Linked DNA regions of Thermosynechococcus vestitus BP-1. The main gene of each other region encodes a partner of the protein of the gene in region 2 in a complex. Links are inferred from orthologs where the notes say so. Each region holds a gene or a part of one and is shown on either strand. Other genes may lie near its edges. The genes, in order: pcrA and uvrB.

The links.
Region 1: the proteins of uvrB (region 2) and pcrA are in contact, whole or in part, in a crystal structure (PDB 7EGT), measured with the Thermus thermophilus proteins. The link is inferred for Thermosynechococcus vestitus BP-1 from one-to-one orthologs. Residues at the interface, in WP_096411307.1 of Thermus thermophilus: Glu23, Leu25, Arg26, Asp27, Gly28, Glu29, Arg30, Phe31, Arg55, Glu326, Asp327, Phe328, Glu379, Ser382, Gln383, His398, Gly400, Arg401; in WP_096412145.1 of Thermus thermophilus: His654, Arg656, Phe657, Gln666, Asp668, Glu669, Lys680, Arg681, Leu682, Ser683, Lys685, Tyr686, Ala687.

What each region holds. Positions count from the first base shown.
Region 1 is NC_004113.1:2,572,266-2,575,610, reverse strand. What follows is about bases 204-3,226. They hold pcrA (DNA helicase PcrA), read right to left. Parts: upstream 2,865-3,226; coding sequence 543-2,864; downstream 204-542. Other genes in these bases: menB (1,4-dihydroxy-2-naphthoyl-CoA synthase), read left to right, coding at 3,133-3,226; TLL_RS12515 (hypothetical protein), read right to left, coding at 204-459. In the rest of the region: more of TLL_RS12515, read right to left, coding at 1-203; more of menB, read left to right, coding at 3,227-3,345. UniProt on the Escherichia coli protein: A helicase with DNA-dependent ATPase activity. Unwinds DNA duplexes with 3'-5' polarity. Translocates on single-stranded DNA with 3'-5' polarity. Initiates unwinding more efficiently from a nicked substrate than double-stranded DNA.
Region 2 is NC_004113.1:2,114,788-2,117,991, forward strand. The notes cover bases 194-3,075. They hold uvrB (excinuclease ABC subunit UvrB), read left to right. Parts: upstream 194-572; coding sequence 573-2,579; downstream 2,580-3,075. Other genes in these bases: TLL_RS10295 (RNA-guided endonuclease InsQ/TnpB family protein), read left to right, coding at 194-451; apcB (allophycocyanin subunit beta), read left to right, coding at 2,737-3,075. Outside these bases: more of TLL_RS10295, read left to right, coding at 1-193; more of apcB, read left to right, coding at 3,076-3,204. UniProt on the Escherichia coli protein: The UvrABC repair system catalyzes the recognition and processing of DNA lesions. A damage recognition complex composed of 2 UvrA and 2 UvrB subunits scans DNA for abnormalities.

The DNA.
Region 1 (3,345 bases), 460 kb from region 2 along the record:
AAATGTAAGCACAAAGGGCTGACCATCCAGTTGACCCTTACCCGCCAAGTTGAGAATGGATTGCTGAGGGCCGTAACGGATATTGAGGGTGCCATGGGCATCAGCCATACCCGAACTGGTTAGGCGAATCCGCAGATTGTAGGCATCCTGCTGAATGACATTGCCAGAGAAGCCAATAGAGTGGCCATCCGCGAGTTGCATATTGATATCCGCCACCTTTTGCGGATCAATGACAATACTCATAAACGTTACTTTTTGCCTCCGACGGCCATGGATGCGAAATAGCCCCTCCCCTCTATCGGCGTAGAAGGTGATTCCTGTAGGCTGTGCCCGCTGAGCAACGATTGCGGGCAGTTGGATAGCGGGGCTGTGCACCCCAGCGCTGAGGGCAAGCAGTGTTGCTGTAATCATCATGCGGTTGGCAGCTCCTGTCCGTTCATGCTGATCATGACGCTCCAAAAGTCTGAATTCTAGCCAAACAAGCGGATTCTGCAACAGGACTTCATGCAATCAGCCTGAAGATCCCCAAAGGGGTGCTCGATTTACAACCGCTCAAGGGGTGTCAGCCGGGGATCAACGACCTTTTGCCCGCGACGTGGGAAACGAATAGCCAAGGAGAGTTTCGGACCAGTATCAAAGACATGGGTAATTTCCCCTTCGCCATAGACGGGATGGAGAATGCGATCGCCCACCCGCCAAGGAGAGGCCGCAGCCTTGCTCAACCGCGACGGGGATACCGTCGTGACAGCGGTCCTTGGGGGGCGTCGTTGAACATTCCCCGTGAGCAGTTCTGGGGGTAGCTCCGTCAGAAATTGCGATGGCATTGTGTCTTCCCTGCCACCGTAGAGACGACGGCTTTGGGCAAAGGTGAGAAAGAGGCGCTCCTGGGCACGGGTAATGCCCACATAGCAGAGGCGGCGTTCCTCTTCTAGGGCCATGGGGTCGTTGAGACTGCGGAAGTTGGGAAACAGTCCTTGCTCCATCCCCACTAAAAAGACAACGGGAAATTCCAGTCCCTTGGCAGCATGTAAGGTCATTAGGGAGACAACCCCCTCTCCCTCTTGCAAGGTATCCAAATCTGAGGCAAGGGCAGAACTGTTGAGAAAATCGCTGAGGCTGGCCCCCTCATTGTCTTCGCTAAATTGCTGGGCAGCGTTGACCAGTTCCATCAGGTTTTGCAGTCGCTCTAAGCTTTCGTCGGTGCCTTCGTTTTCCAGTTCGCGGCGGTAGCCTGTCTCTTCAATCACGGTTTTCACCAGTTCAGGGAGTTCAATATCGTCCACTAGCGATCGCAGGCGAGTTATGAGGGTCACAAACTGCTGCACTGCCCGGCTGGCTCGCCCCGCCAACGGTGTCATAGATTCAGTATCAGCAATTAAGTCCCACAGGGAAATGCCAAGGGTTTGGGCAGCGTCACTGAGGCGATCCAAACTGGTTTTACCAATGCCGCGTCGTGGAATATTAATAATTCTCCGCAGACTCACGGTGTCTTGAGGGTTTTGCAGCAGGCGCAGGTAGGCGAGAATATCCTTGACTTCCTTGCGCTCATAGAACTTGAGGCCACCGACCACGGTGTAGGGGATATTTGCGCGAACTAAAGCCTCCTCAAAGGGGCGAGATTGGGCATTGGTACGGTAGAGAATCGCAAACCGTCCCCACTGGGGCTCGAGGGATTGACTGCCCAAGGCCTTAATCTGTTGGGTAATGAAATAGGCTTCATCGGTTTCGGTGTCGCAACACTCACAGTGAATGGGGGGACCAGGAGCCTTGGTGGGACGTAGCACTTTATCAATGCGTTCACTGTTGTGCTCAATGAGATAATTGGCGGCCTGCAAAATGTTGGCGACGGAGCGATAGTTTTCTTCCAACTTGATCATGGTGCGGGTCTGCTGATCGGGTAGGCGATCGCCAAAATCCTGCTGGAAATTCATCAGGATTGTGAAATCAGCGCAGCGAAATGAATAGATGGATTGATCCACATCACCCACGACAAAAATTGAGCGATTGCCCCAATTCCGAAACTCTTGGGGGGGAGTGCCATTGGTGGCCAACAGCCGAATGAAATCGTATTGGGTGCGGTTGGTATCTTGGTACTCATCCACCAGGATATGCTGGAACTGCTGATGCCAATAGTCAAGACGCTCAGGGCGCTGTTGCAGCAGATGCACGGTTCGCAAAATTAAATCATCAAAATCCAGGGCATTATTCTTGGCAAGAGCGGCTTCATAGCAACGATAAACCTCTGCTGCTACACGGCCAGCAGGCGATCGCTGTTCCTGCGCCAATTGATCTGGGCTGAGTCCGCGGTTTTTGGCATGGCTAATTTTGTAGCGGATAGCACGCGGATCATACCTGCGCTCATCGAGATTGAGTTCACCGGTAACAATTTGCTTAATTAGGCTTTGGACGTCCGACTCATCAAAAATTGTGAAATGCCGCGTCCAGCGATACCCTTGGGGATGTTGATAGGCCTCAATTTCTAAGCGCAGGAGTCGAGCACACAGGCTGTGGAAGGTGCCAATCCATAGGGGCTGGGTGTAGGTGTGATAGACGCGCGATCGCACCCGCCGCTGTTCTGCAGGGGACAGATCCAGCCAGTCTCTGCCGTAGAGTTGCTGGGCCATCTCTTGGCTAAAAAGGGTTTCAATCCGCTCCTTCATCTCGCGGGCGGCCTTATTGGTAAACGTCACCGCCAAGATATGCTCTGGTGCGACCTGATGATGGCGAATCAAATGGGCAATTCGATAGGTGAGCGTGCGCGTTTTCCCAGAACCGGCCCCTGCCACCACCAACAGGGGACCCGAGTAGTGCTCCACCGCCTGCCGCTGTGAGGGATTGAGTCCTGTGAGAAAATCACTGCCCATTCTACTGCGATGCCCATGTGCCTAGAGTTTTATGATACCTGAGGATTACGGAGGAACCCATTGGTGGCCTTCCGCGCCTTGTATTGCAGGACTCCTATCAAGCCTTCAGGGAAAGAGACCATCAAGGGTTTTCTGGCGCGCTGCTGTGGTGAACTTGCCCTTGGGGACTTCCACAGGTGGAACAGGTCAATTGTTAGGCCATGCTATCCCCCTCTCAACCTGGGAACCCTCAGGGTACAATAGGAATTCACCTCAGCAATGATACTGTATGGACAGCGTCCACTGGCGGCAGGTTCACAACTACACTGACATCCTTTACCACAAAACGACAGGCATTGCCAAAATTACGATTAATCGCCCCCACAAGCGCAATGCCTTTCGCCCTCAAACCATTGTTGAAATGAGTCAGGCCTTTGAGGATGCCCGCAACGATCCCACCATTGGAGTTGTCTTGCTCACGGGGGCAGGCCCCCACACCGAT
Region 2 (3,204 bases):
TTCAGATATTCGCAGGGATTTCTTGCATAAATTGTCTACCCGCGTGGTTATCGAGAGCCAAGTGATCACGCTGGAAGACTTGAATGTCTCTGGAATGGTGAAGAACCGCAAACTCGCTAGAGCAATTAGCTTGCAAGGTTGGCGAGAATTCAGGGTTTTAGTTGAGGCTAAGTGCAAAAAACTAAACCGTGAGTTCATTGTCATTGATCGATGGGAGCCAACCAGTCAGACTTGCTCAAAATGCGGTTTTAAATGGGGCAAAATCGATCTATCCGTTCGCTCTGTTGTATGCATAAACTGCGGCGCAGAGCATGATAGAGACGAAAATGCCGCAAGAAACATAGAGAAAGTCGGGATAGGGCATTGCCACGACTATAAATGGACGCAGAGGGGGAGTAAGACTACTTCGGTAGCATCACCCAGTGAAGCGTCAAGAATCATCGCACTTTAGGGCGGTGAGTATGTCAACGTTTCCAGCTTGATCAGCTCTCCTGAAAAAGACTGCGGGTGGCTCCCTCCTCTGTTGCTCCGTTACCCTAAAACCTAGGAAAGAATTCTTGAGAAATTGGGCAATGACCAGCACTCCCTTCCGTATTCACGCTCCCTTTGAACCCACGGGGGATCAACCCCAAGCCATTCAAAAACTGGTTGCCGGAGTACAGGCAGGACATCGCTTCCAAACGCTGCTAGGAGCAACGGGTACAGGCAAAACCCACACGATCGCCCGCGTTATCGAGGCCCTTGGCCGCCCCACCCTTGTTTTGGCCCACAACAAAACCTTGGCGGCGCAACTGTGCAATGAACTGCGCTCATTCTTTCCCGAAAATGCCGTTGAGTACTTTATCTCCTACTACGACTACTATCAACCGGAGGCCTACATTCCCGTTACCGATACCTACATCGAAAAAAGTGCCTCTATCAATGAGGAAATTGATATGCTGCGCCACTCCGCCACCCGTTCCCTCTTTGAACGGCGGGATGTGATTGTGGTGGCCTCGATTAGCTGCATCTACGGTTTGGGAATTCCCGCAGAGTACCTAAAAGCCGCGATTCCCCTAGAGGTGGGCAGAGAAACGGAGCTGCGGCAACTGCTGCGGCAGCTCGCCACGATTCAATACACTCGCAACGATGTCGAACTGGGGCGGGGTCGCTTCCGCGTAAGGGGGGATGTGCTTGAGATTGGTCCTGCCTATGAGGATCGCATCATTCGCGTAGAGTTTTTTGGGGATGAAATTGAAGCGATTCGCTATGTCGATCCCCTGACGGGGGAAACCTTGCAAAGTGTGGAGCGCCTGAATATTTATCCGGCGAAGCACTTTGTCACCCCTGCGGAACGCCTGGAAGCGGCCTGCGTGGCCATTGAAGCGGAACTCCAAGCCCAGGTGGCTAACTTGGAAGCCCAAAATAAACTCCTTGAGGCACAACGTCTGAGTCAACGTACCCGCTATGACTTGGAAATGCTGCGGCAGGTGGGCTACTGCAACGGTGTGGAAAACTACTCCCGCCATCTCGCAGGGCGGGCAGCGGGGGAACCGCCAGAGTGTTTAATTGATTATTTTCCTGAGAATTGGCTCTTGGTGGTGGATGAGTCCCATGTAACGGTGCCACAGATTCGCGGCATGTACAATGGCGACCAAGCCCGCAAAAAAGTGCTGATCGATCACGGCTTTCGCTTGCCCAGTGCGGCGGATAATCGCCCCCTGAAGCCGGAGGAATTTTGGCAGAAGGTGCAGCAGTGCATCTTTGTTTCAGCCACGCCTGGGGATTGGGAATTGGCGGTGTCCACACAGGTAGTGGAGCAAATTATCCGTCCCACGGGGGTTGTGGATCCAGAAATTTTTGTCCGCCCCACCCAAGGGCAAGTGGATGATCTGTATGGGGAGATTCGCCTGCGGTGCGATCGCCAAGAGCGGGTGCTGGTGACCACCCTCACGAAGCGGATGGCGGAGGATTTAACTGAGTACTTCCAGGAGCGGGGGGTACGGGTGCGCTATCTGCACTCGGAAATCAACGCCATTGAGCGCATTGAGATTCTCGAAGCCCTACGCCAAGGGGACTTTGATGTCCTGATTGGGGTCAACCTGCTGCGGGAGGGATTAGATTTGCCGGAGGTGTCCCTCGTGGCGATTCTGGATGCGGATAAAGAAGGCTTCCTGCGGGCGGAGCGATCGCTCATTCAAACCATTGGCCGTGCTGCGCGGCACGTACGTGGACAGGCTATTCTCTATGCGGATACCCTCACAGAGAGTATGCAAAAAGCCATCCAAGAAACGGAGCGCCGCCGCGCCATTCAACTGGCCTACAACCAAGCCCATGGCATTATCCCCCAGCCCATTGTCAAGAAAACCAGTAACGCCATCTTGGCCTTTTTGGATGTGTCTCGCCGCCTCAACGCCGAGTCAGTGCCTGTCTTATCTTCCCAAACCCTACAGGACCTGAGCCTAGAGGACATCCCTCCACTGATCCAAGACCTTGAAGCGAAAATGAAGGCAGCTGCTCAAGAATTGGCCTTTGAGGAAGCCGCCCGCTACCGCGATCAAATTAAGCGTTTGCGCGATCGCCTTGTGGGGCACCCCTAAAATTATGAACTTTTGTAATACTTCGCAACAGTCCGTAAACGGGAGCGCAGGCGGGGAAACCCTAGCGTGGTAAGCTAAGTACGATTTTAGATCCGCACCATTTCGGCTGGCGTTCGGGTTGACGCTAGTTTTAGCAATTCTAGGAGTAAAAAAACCTATGCGTGATGCCGTCACCACACTAATTAAAAACTATGACTCCACCGGTCGCTACCTCGATCGCGATGCTGTTGACAGGTTGCGCTCCTACTTTAATTCCGGTGCGGCACGGGTGAAGGCGGCAGCAGTGATCAATGCCAATGCCGCAGCCATCGTTAAGGAAGCGGCTTCTGCCCTCTTCACCGAGCAGCCGGAACTGATTCAACCCGGCGGCAATGCCTACACCACACGCCGCTACGCCACCTGCCTACGGGATATGGACTACTACCTGCGCTATGCCAGCTATGCCATTGTGGCCGGGGATGTGGATGTCCTCAACGAGCGTGTCCTCGAAGGTTTGCGAGAAACCTACAACTCCCTTGGCGTACCCATTGGACCAACGGTGCGCGGCATTCAAATCATGAAAGAGATTGTGCGCGATCGCGTGGCCGCTGCTGGCATTGAAGACACTGGCATTGTCGAGCAGCCC